Linked DNA regions of Lujinxingia vulgaris. The protein of the gene in region 2 binds, or shares a complex with, the protein of the main gene of each other region. Links are inferred from orthologs where the notes say so. Each region holds a gene or a part of one and is shown on either strand. Other genes may lie near its edges.

Region 1 (4,356 bases), on a different replicon or contig from region 2:
GGCGGTGGTGGCCGGAGTGGTGGGTGTGCAGGCAGCACTCGTGGCGTGGGGAGGGGGGAATTGGTGGGTGCCAGTTTCCAGCGCTTATGCGAGTTTAGAGGCGTTTGGAGGAGAAGCGGTCGATGTGTTCGCCGGGGCGGGCCGGCTGGTTGCGGTGGCGATAATGGGCATGGCGAGTATGGTGATGTCGGCGTGGTTGCTTGTCAGGAGGCGCTTTTGAACGGCGCGGTCGGGAGTTGAAGATGGGTGTGGCAGAGCAGAGAGCGCGCGCGTGGACGCGGCGTTGTCTGGGGCTGGGGGCCCTGCTGATGGCCGTGGGGCTGGTGCCGGTGATGGGGTGCTGGCTGGGCAGTGAGGGGCTGCTTCCGGCGGCGCTCTCCGGGGTGATGCCGGAGTATCTGGAGTTGGAGCGGGCCGGCTGGAGTCAGTGTGTGGGCGGGCATCCGCTGGGGAGCGCGGCGCTGTATTTTTTCGGGGGGATGACCAGCCTGGGTGTCGGCGTGATTTTTCGCGACGTGGCGCGCCAGCGTGCCGAGGAGGCCGAGGAGCTGGAGCGTCGCGTGGAGCATGTGGGGCGTGAGGTGCAGCGCACGCCGATGTTGCGCGCGGATATGCTCCGCGGCGCTGACGAAGAGCCTCCCGAGGCCATTGAGGTTGGCGAAACGCTCGACTTCGGCGCACCCCCGGCCGAAGTTGTGGTCGCCGAGGAAGATGCCGGCGAGTCGGTGATGGCTTTTGTGCACGGTGAGGTGGGGGAGAAGCGCCGCGCGAAGTATGAGGCGGAGGTTCGCCAGCAGGTGCGCGAAGAGGCGCAGCGCCTCGACTACTATGTGCCGCCGGGCATGGAGCTTGCGCCGGTGGTCTATGTCGATGGCGGTTTTGAGGGGCAGCCTGGCGAGGAGGCTGACGGGAGCATGCGCCGGCCGTATACCTCGCTGGCCGAGGGGGTGAAGCGGGCCTTCTCGGAGGTGCTCAAGCAGAAGAAAGCGGTGGTCGTGCGCGTGCGTCCCGGCGTCTATCAGGAGGCGTTGGAGGTGCCGGACCGGGTGGTCATCGTCAACGACTGTATGCCGGGGGTGGAGAGCGTCGATGAGCGGCTGGCCTGGCTGCGCGCCCAGGCGATGCCGGATCATGAGGAGCGGGTCACAATACTTGCGCCGAGTGAGGAGCGCTGCGCGCTGAAGGTGCGCGCCGGGCAGTCGCAGGGGGTGGTGGGATGTTATCTGGTAGGGCGCGAGGGTGTGGCGCAGCGGGGGATGGAGGTTGTGGGGAGCCGCGCGCTGGCGGTGATCAACTGCGCGTTTGAGGGCTTCTCGCTGGGGGCGGTCAAAGTTCAGGACGCTGGCGAGGAGCTGCCCGGGCGCGATGTGAGCTTTGTGGGCTGTGTGTGGAAGAGCAATGCGTCGGCCAAGCGTGGGGGCGGGCTGCGCATAAGGCGCAGCGTGGTGAGGGTGGTTGCGAGTATTTTTGATAGTAACCGAGCGGGGCGGGGCGGCGCGATCTGGGCCGAGGAGCTCACCAAGCCCCTGGTGATCGAGCGTTGCATGATGCAGCGCAACCGCGCGCTGGGGGCGATTGGCGGGCCGGAAGACAGCGAAACGACCCGGGGCTGGGGAGGTGCGCTGGGGCTTGACGGGGGACTGGCCCGGGTGGTCGATACGGTCTTTGACGGCAATGACGCGCGGGGTGCCGGCGGGGCGATCGCGGTGATGGGCGGGCGTCTTGTGATTCGGGCCACCGGGGAGCGGCGCTGCATGATCTTTGAGAACCGCGCCGAGCTGGGCGGGGGCATCGTGGCGATCGGGCGCGATGGGAAAGCCGCGCTGGTGAAGTCGCATGATGTGGCCGTGCTCAACAACCTGGCCACCGAACATGGCGGCGGACTCGCTGCGGTGGGGCGCGCGATGCTGCAGGTGGAAGGTGGCGAAGTCAGCCAGAACCGCGCCGGCGGGGGGCATGGCGGCGGGGTGCTTGTGCGGGGCGGCGGTCAGGCGAAGTTTGAGTCGGTGGTCTTCAGCACCAATCAGGCCTCGGGCGGGGGAGGGGGCATCGCGGCGATCAACGCGAGCGTGAAGGTGATGCTCGGGTGCGGGATCTTTAAGAACCGCGCCGGCGAGAGCGGCGGCGGGATTCTGGCCGTCAGCGCCCCGGATCGGGAGCTGGCCGGACGCATCGGCGAGCCGGGCTATGAGCTTCCCTTCCGCGTGGTGATTGAGGATGTGAAGATCGCCGAGAACACCGCCGGGGAGGTCGGCGGCGGGGCGTGCCTGGGCAACAGGGAGACCCTGGCGAGTTTTCCGCTGATGCTCGATGTGCGCCGGCCGGAGGCGATGATCGATAACCTCGCCGAGGTTGAGAAGAGCTCCCAGCTTCGGGTGGCCTGGGCTGGCCGCATTGAGGCCGAAGACGGACGTAGCGGTCGCATCAAACTTCGACTGGAGTAGCAGCGACGACGAGCAGGGGGAGGCTTATTCGAGGTTTTGCAGCGCCTCAGCCTGGTGGTGCGCGATGAGGGGATCGATGAGCTCGTCGACGTTGCCGCTCAACACCTCATCGAGGCGGTGGGTGGTAAAGCCGATGCGGTGATCGGTAATGCGCGACTGGGGGAAGTTGTAGGTGCGGATGCGCTCGGATCGGTCGCCGGAGCCGACCTGACCGCGGCGCTCGGCCTCGATCTCCTGGCGTTGTTCTTCGCGCTCGCGCTCCAGCAGTCGGGCCTGCAGCACGCGCAGCGCTTTGGCGCGGTTTTTATGCTGGCTCTTCTCGTCCTGGCAGATCACCACAAGCCCGGTGGGCAGGTGGGTGATGCGCACGGCGGAGTCGGTCGTGTTGACCGACTGCCCGCCGGGGCCGGAGGAGCGGTAGACGTCGATCTTGAGATCGTTGTCCTGGATGTTGATCTCCACATCATCGGCCTCCGGCAGCACCGCCACGGTGACCGCCGAGGTGTGAATGCGGCCCTGGCTCTCGGTGTCGGGCACGCGCTGCACCCGGTGGGTGCCGGCCTCAAACTTGAGGCGGCTGTAGACGTTATCGCCCTCAATGAGGGCGATGACCTCGCGGAAGCCCCCGCGGTCGGTCTCGTTGGTGGAGACGATCTCGATCTTCCAGCCCATCCGCTCGGCGTAGCGCGTGTACATGCGAAAGAGGTCGGCCGCAAAGAGCGCGGCCTCGTCGCCGCCGGTGCCGGCGCGGATCTCCAGGTAGGTGTTTTTGTCGTCGAGCGGATCGCGGGGAAGAAGCAGGCGTTTGAGAGTCTGCGCGAGCGCTTCGAGCTCGGGGTTGAGGCGCTCAAGCTCGTCTTTGGCCATCTGTTTGATGGCGTCGTCATCATCTTCGGAGAGGAGCTCGCGGTTCTCGGCGATCTCCTCCTCGACGCTCTGGTAGCGCTGGTAGGTGGTGACGACTTCCTGGAGCAGCGCCTGCTCTTTGGCGATCTTTCGGAAGGTGTTGGGGTCGGAGGCGACCTCGGGGTCGGCCAGCTGGCTGTTGAGCTGGTGGTAGCGCGCCTCAACTTCTTTGAGTTTTTCGAACATGGGATCGGCTCAGGCCCAACAATCAGACAGGAAAAGGTCAATGCAATGAGAACGCCCCGGAGCGATGAGGCTCCGGGGCGTTGAGAGACCGTGCAAAGGATCAGCCGCTCATCGACTGCAGGAAGTCGGCGTTGGAGTCGGTCTTGCCGAGCTTGTCGATGAGGAACTCCATCGAGTCGACCACGTTGAGCGGGTGGAGGAGCTGGCGCAGAATCCAGACGCGGTTGAGCTGGCTGTCTTCCATGAGCAGCTCTTCTTTACGCGTGCCGGAGCGGTTGATGTCCAGGCAGGGGAAGATGCGCTTCTCCATGAGCTTGCGGTCGAGGTGCAGCTCGGAGTTACCGGTGCCTTTGAACTCTTCGAAGATCACCTCGTCCATGCGGCTGCCGGTGTCGATCAGCGCGGTGGCGATGATGGTGAGGCTTCCGCCCTCTTCGATGTTACGGGCCGCGCCGAAGAAGCGCTTGGGCTTGTGAAGGGCGTTGGAGTCGACACCACCGGAGAGGATTTTGCCGGAGGGGGGCACAACCGTGTTGTAGGCGCGGGCCAGACGGGTGATGGAGTCAAGCAGGATGACCACGTCGCGCTTATGCTCGACCAGGCGCTTGGCCTTCTCGATGACCATCTCGGCGACCTGCACGTGACGCTGGGCCGGCTCATCGAAGGTCGAGGAGACGACCTCGCCGCGCACCGAGCGCTGCATGTCGGTGACCTCTTCGGGGCGCTCGTCGATGAGCAGCACGATGAGGACGACGTCTGGGTGGTTGTCGCCGATGGCGTTGGCGATGTCCTGCATCAGCACGGTCTTACCGGTGCGGGG
Region 2 (5,903 bases):
CTTTGCGCAGCAGCGTCAGCGCCGGGTGCTGGTCGTGCACCCCGACACAGGGCTGGAGGGGCGGGTGCGCGCGAAGTTCGGTGACGAGATCGACTACGACGTCAGCGCTGACGCGGTCGATGCGCTTCTGAAGATCGGGCAGTGGCAGCCCGATGTGGCGCTCCTCGACAGCGAGCTGGAAGGGCTCGACGTGCATGCGCTGTGCAAACGCGTCAGCGAGCATGAGGAACTTCAGGGGATGATGATGGTCGTGATCTGCGGCGACGACGCGGTGGAGGCGATGAACCTGCGCGGCGCCGGAGCGCGCTGGGTGGTCGCACGAAGCGAGGGGGAAGAGGCGGTGATGGAGGCGCTGCGGCGCGCGCTGCTTTAGCTGACCACGGTGGCATGCCTCACAAAAAAGCCCGCGACCTCCAGGGAGGTCGCGGGCTTTTTTAGGTCTGATGGGGCGTGAGAACGCTCAGATGCGGCGGGCCTTGATGGTGATGGCGTCGCCGGCCACGTCGTCGCTGACGATCTCAAAGCCGGCGCGCTCCAGGCGTTTGTGCAGCTCGTCGCGGGAGAACCAGTGGAAGCGGGTGGGGATCTCGGCGACGCGTTTGGCAAAACGGCGCAGCATGCCATCGCCGAGGATAAACGTGCCGATGACGCAGATACCGCCCGGCTCCAGGATGCGCGCGAAGTTGCGCAGCGCCTCATCGATGTCGTTGAGAAGGTGCAGGGTGCCGGCGCAGTGCAGGCGGTTAAAGGAGGCGCGGCTGACCGGGATGCGGGTGGCGTCGCCGCGGATCAGGAAGACCCTGCCATCGAGGTTTTCGCGTCGGATGTTGCGGCGCGCCGTCTCGAGCATCGGCCAGGAGAGGTCCATGCCGACGACCAGGGGAAGATCGCCGCCGGTCTCGCGTGTCTCGGCGAGGCCGATGCGCTGGGCGAAGTAGCGGGTGAAGTTGCCGGTACCGCAGCCCACATCGATGAGACGCGTCTCGGCGCCGAAGTCGAGGTAGTCGGCGGCCAGGCGGTACTCCTCGCGCATGGTGCGCTCGCTGACCACGCCGGTGAGGCGCGGGCGCATGATCTCTTCGTAGAACTGGGCGTAGAATTTGGTCTCCATCAACTTCTGGGTGACAGAGCGATCCGGTGCGTGGGGGGGGGCCAGGTCGGCGACGTCGTCCTGGAGGTTGAACTGACGCTGGCAGGCCTCACAGGTGATCGTGGTGAGGCTAACCTCGAAGGTGTCATGGCCACAGGCCGGGCAGCGCAGCGTGCTGATGAAGCGCTCGCGAAGTGAAGGCACAGCCGTGGCGCCGGTCGTTTTTTTCGGGGCGCCGGCTTCGCCGGCAGCGCCGCTGTCAGTGGGGCTGGCTTTGGGTTTGGCGTTCTCTGCAGTCGACTTCTCGGCGACGCTCTTCGCGGCGACGTCTTTTGTCGGCGCCTTTGCAGGAGCAGCTTCTTTGGCCGGAGCGCTCTTTTTCGGCTCGGCCTTCTTCGACTCAGCCTTTTTGGGCGCTGCTTTTATCGAGTCAGCTTTCTTCGACTCGGCCTTTTTCGGCGCCGACTTTTTGGGAGCGCTCTTTTTCTTCGCGTCTGCGTCGACGTTGGCGCGTGATGGCGAGGGGGCCGCCTCGCGGTCGACCAGGCGCTGGACGCTGCTCATGATCGTGGCGGCTTTTTTGGCGCCGACGCCGCTGAGGTCGGTCAGGCCGCCCTCGCGAGCCAGGGTCAGCAGGGCTCCCAGATCGCGCACGCCGTGATCGTTGTAGAGCTCTTCGGCCAGCGCGGGGCCTACGAAACGCACGCGGGTCAGCTCATTGAGGACGTCTTCTTTTTTCTTGGCCATGGGTCAAAACCTTTGCGTCGATCCAGCTCATCAGCAAGTCAAATAGGGGGATGTCGTCGCGCCGGGCTCAGCCTGCTTCGGGCAGGTCGGGGAGGGACATCGCCCTTAAACGTGGGCATACGGCGCAGAAGCATAACTCCCGGTCGCTATAAGACAAGGTGTTGACGCGTCGCGTCAAGTGCAGGCGGAGGATCGGCGCGCCAAACTCACCGCCGGGTGGGCGAAGCGGGGTTGAGAAGGGGCCGGAGGTGCTCCTCGATCAGGGCGTCGCAGTCTTCCAGCGTCATGGCGCGTACCCAGATGTTTTGCGGATAGATCGCCACCGTGCTCCCCTGGACATGGCACCAGCCCAGGCACTCGGTGCGGGTGATCCAGATGCGTGAGAGCATGTTATGGGCCTCAATCCAGCCGCGCAGTTTCTGGTAGATGGCCTCGGCGTCGCCGCTGGCGCAGCAGGGCAACGAAGAGTTGTGGCGTTGGTTGACGCAGACCAGCAGGTGGGCCAGGCAAAACGAGGTGTCGACAGGTTTCATGATGAACTACGAGGTCGAGGTCGGGCCGCTGCTCAGGCGTCTTGAGCAGTGCGGCGCGCGCGGGCTACGCGGTCGCGTCCGGCCAGGTCGGGGAGAATCGCGATCTCCTCAAAACCGGCGTCTTCGAGCAGCCCGGTGACCGCCGACCCCTGGCGGTATCCGATCTCGAGGAGGAGATAGGCGCCCGGTTTCAGCACATTGAGACTTGCCGGGATCAGGCGCCGCAGGATGTCGAGGCCGTCCTCGCCAGAGAAGAGGGCGCCCTCGGGTTCAAAGTCGCGCACGTCGCGCATGAGCTGCTCGCGCTCCGAGGTGCCGATATAAGGCGGGTTGCTCACGAGCATATCGAGTGAGCGCCACGCCTGGGGAAGCGCGTCGAGCAGATCGCCCTGGAAGAACGACACGCGCTCAGAAAGGTCCAGGGCTTGCGCGTTTTCTTTTGCGAGTTCCAGGGTAGGAGCGGCCAGATCGGTGGCAGCGACGTCCAGATCAGGGCGCTCGCTGGCCAGCGCCAGCGCGATGGCGCCGGTGCCGGTGCCGATGTCGGCCACGCGCAGGCGCTGGTCTTCTTTAACTTCGGGAAGAAGTTTTAGCGCGGCTTCGACCAGGGTCTCGGTGTCGGGGCGAGGGATCAGCGCGCGGGCGTCGGTCTTGAGCGTGATGCTCCAGAAGTCGCGCTCGCCAGTGATGTAGGCCACCGGCTCGCCGGCGGCCCGGCGTTTGATCATGGCGCGGTAGCTGGCCAGCTCGCTCTCAATCAGCGGTCGATCAAACTGGGCGTAGAGCTGAATGCGCGGAAGATCCAGCGCGTGCGAGAGGAGCACCTCGGCGTCGACCCGTGGCGAGTCGATGCCGCGCTCGCCAAGGAAGTCGGTGGTCCAGCGTAAGATCTTGAGGATGGTCCAGGGGGGGCCGAGTTTCTCGGAGGTGCTCATAAGTTGCTGCCGCGCAGAAGGGGAATGAGGCCCGCAGGGGCACGTCGTTTGAGGCCCTCCTGATAGTCGAGATCGGCGCCGCTGAAAAGGCCGAGAGCTTGACGTGATGCGAGCCCGGGCTTAAGGTTCGCGCGGATCGGTGCGCCTGTGCGCGACCGCCGGACGCCTCGCGTTTCCCCCGGTTTTGAGGGGCGGAGCGCGGCGTCTTCCCGAATGATTCAAGTTTCGATCGTCCTACGATCTTTGAAGGAGTACTTATGGCTCGCGTTACCGTTGAAGACTGCCTTGAGCATATTGAAAACCGATTCGCGCTGGTGATGCTTGCCACCCAGCGTGCGCGTGAGCTGCGTCGCAGCAACGACCGCATCTTCCCCTCGTCGAACAAAGAGGCGGTGCACTCGCTGCGCGAGATTGGCGCGGGTTTTGTGCGCTTTGATGAAAAGAGCAAGCGCAAGCTCTCCAAGGCGCTGGGGCACGACGAGCTGGCCGCCGAGCAGGCCGAGAAAGGCTAAATCGGGTTTGCGGCGAGGAGTTGTCAAAGGCTCCTCGCCGCATCTGGTTCAGGCTTTGCCGGTGTCTTTTCCGGGGAGCCCGCCGAGCAGGCGCCAGTCGTCGACGTCGAGGTCGTTGCCGCGCATAAAGCGAAGCAGCAGGCGCTCATGGTCGGGCTGGCGTTGCTGGGAGAGCAGTCGAAAGGCGTCGACCACGCTGTCGAAGCAGCGGGTGAGCTCTTCGAAGATAATGTGGAAGGCGCCGCCGGGTTGTTTGTAGGCCATCAGCTCGCCTAAGCGGCTGTAGGCGACGCGGCCCATGTCGCGGTAGTAGCCCGATTTGACGGGCGTGCGGTCCAGGCGCTCTTCGAAGAAGCCGCAGGAGAAGAGGCTCGCATCACCCAGGCGTCGGTAGGCGTCGATGCGGCGCTCGCCAGCGGCGCTCATGGCCTCGCCAAGGAAGAAGGCGGCGGGTTTATCGAAGCCGATGGTCTGGGCGCTCTCGGCGCTGCTGCGTGCGAAGCCTTCGAGAAGGTGGACCAGGTAGGTCTGGGTCTCGGCGGCGGTGGTGAGCTCCAGCGCGTCGAAGGCCTGAGCGAGCTCGGCGCGGAAGTAATGGAGCAGGTTAGCGACCTGTTGGATGTTCGGCGAATCCGTCATGCAATACCTCCCGGACTCAAAAGTGGTGCCGGGGCAGCGCGTTACAACGCCGCCCGGCGTGGTCGTCGGTCCCCCGGCGGATAGACAAGCATAGCGCGAGGTGGAGGCGGTGGCACGAAAAAGGTCGCAAGGTCGCGTAGTTGCGACTTTTTTGAGTGTGGTGGCGCTGAGCGTTCTGGCGATGGTGGTGGCATCGCCCGTGGCAGCGCAGCCCTCGGAGCCGGCCCGCAGTGTGGCCTGGCAGGTTGAGGGCGATGCCACCGATGAGGTGATTGAGGGGGTGGCTCAGGCGCTGTCGGCGGAGCGTTCGCGTCATCTTCTGACCCCACAGGACGTGGAGGCGCGGGTTCGCGCGCAGGTTCGTCCCTGGCCGAGCTGTGCGCTGGGTGTGGAGCCCTGCGGCTCGGCCACGGCGCTGGCGATGGACGCGCTGGGCGTGGAACTCCTGGTGCGTGTGGAGGTCGTCCGCCAGGCGCGTCAGTTAGAAGTTAACTACGAGATTGTGGACTGGCGAGGCGCCGAGGTCTTAAGCGGCAGCTTAAGCGAGCGCGAGGGGCGGGCTGCGGGCTTTGAGCTTGTGCGCGAGCTCTTTGATGCCTCCGGGGTGGTCTCGGTGGAGAGCGAGCCGGCCGGAGCGCAGGTGTGGCTCGATGGCGAGGTGGTCGGTCAGACGCCCTGGAGCGGCCAGCGGGCGGTGGGGCGATATGAGTATCGTCTGACGCTGGAGGGGTTTGCGCCGGTCGAAGGCAGCGTGGAGGTGGGGAGCGGTCAGGCGGTGCGCCTGAGTGAATCGATGGAGGAGCTCCCGGGGAGGTTGCGGGTTCTGGGCGCGCCGGAGGGGGCCGAGATCTGGATTCAGGACGCCCCGATGGGGCGTGCGGCCGAGCTGCTGGAGCTGCCGGCGGGACGCTATGCGGTGGAGGTGCGCGCGGAGGGTTATGAGCCTCTCACCCAGGTGGTGGAGGTTGATCCGGCGCGGCTGACCGAGACGACGGTGACCATGGTCAATGCGAGCAGCCTGCTGCGTGAGATCGATGTCGCAGCGCTGGTGGCCAATCGCCTGCAGGTGAGCGCCGGGGTGGAGCTGGGTTTCCATAGCAGCGCGCCGCGCCAGACCCGCGGAGATCTCGACGGGTTGGAGTACAGCTTTGAAGGGTGGAGTGAGGCCGGGCAGCTGGCGGCGCGCTCGCGGCGCACGCTGGCCGCCGGAGGGGTGCGCCTGGACGCGATCTGGGAGGGCGAGAGGCTGGGGCTGACGCTGCTCTCGCTCAGCTATGCCGGTGGGGGCGTGAACGAGGAGGCCGAGCTCTGGACGAGGCCGGGCGGGGGGAGCGTGGTGGCGCAGGTGGAGCGCCGGGAGCTTATCTCGCTTCGACCTCTGCAGCTTCGCTACCGGTTCATCTGGCAAAACCTCGTGCCGCATGCTGAAGCTGGCCTGGGGGTGAAC

The links.
Region 1: the proteins of prmC (region 2) and prfA are in contact, whole or in part, in a crystal structure (PDB 2B3T), measured with the Escherichia coli proteins. The link is inferred for Lujinxingia vulgaris from one-to-one orthologs.

Annotation. Positions count from the first base shown.
Region 1 is NZ_VOSM01000006.1:114,467-118,822, forward strand. Bases 1,503-4,356 are described here. They hold prfA (peptide chain release factor 1), read right to left. Parts: upstream 3,537-4,356; coding sequence 2,469-3,536; downstream 1,503-2,468. Other genes in these bases: FRC98_RS13355 (hypothetical protein), read left to right, coding at 1,503-2,444; rho (transcription termination factor Rho), read right to left, coding at 3,637-4,356. In the rest of the region: FRC98_RS13350 (hypothetical protein), read left to right, coding at 1-220; more of FRC98_RS13355, read left to right, coding at 243-1,502. UniProt on the Escherichia coli protein: Peptide chain release factor 1 directs the termination of translation in response to the peptide chain termination codons UAG and UAA.
Region 2 is NZ_VOSM01000007.1:68,129-74,031, forward strand. What follows is about bases 1,355-4,253. They hold prmC (peptide chain release factor N(5)-glutamine methyltransferase), read right to left. Parts: upstream 3,306-4,253; coding sequence 2,403-3,305; downstream 1,355-2,402. Other genes in these bases: FRC98_RS14270 (methyltransferase domain-containing protein), read right to left, coding at 1,355-1,837; FRC98_RS14275 ((2Fe-2S) ferredoxin domain-containing protein), read right to left, coding at 2,044-2,370; rpoZ (DNA-directed RNA polymerase subunit omega), read left to right, coding at 3,563-3,817; FRC98_RS14290 (hypothetical protein), read right to left, coding at 3,866-4,253. Also shown: FRC98_RS14265 (helix-turn-helix domain-containing protein), read left to right, coding at 1-373; more of FRC98_RS14270, read right to left, coding at 461-1,354; more of FRC98_RS14290, read right to left, coding at 4,254-4,456; FRC98_RS14295 (PEGA domain-containing protein), read left to right, coding at 4,566-5,903. UniProt on the Escherichia coli protein: Methylates the class 1 translation termination release factors RF1/PrfA and RF2/PrfB on the glutamine residue of the universally conserved GGQ motif, i.e. on 'Gln-235' in RF1 and on 'Gln-252' in RF2.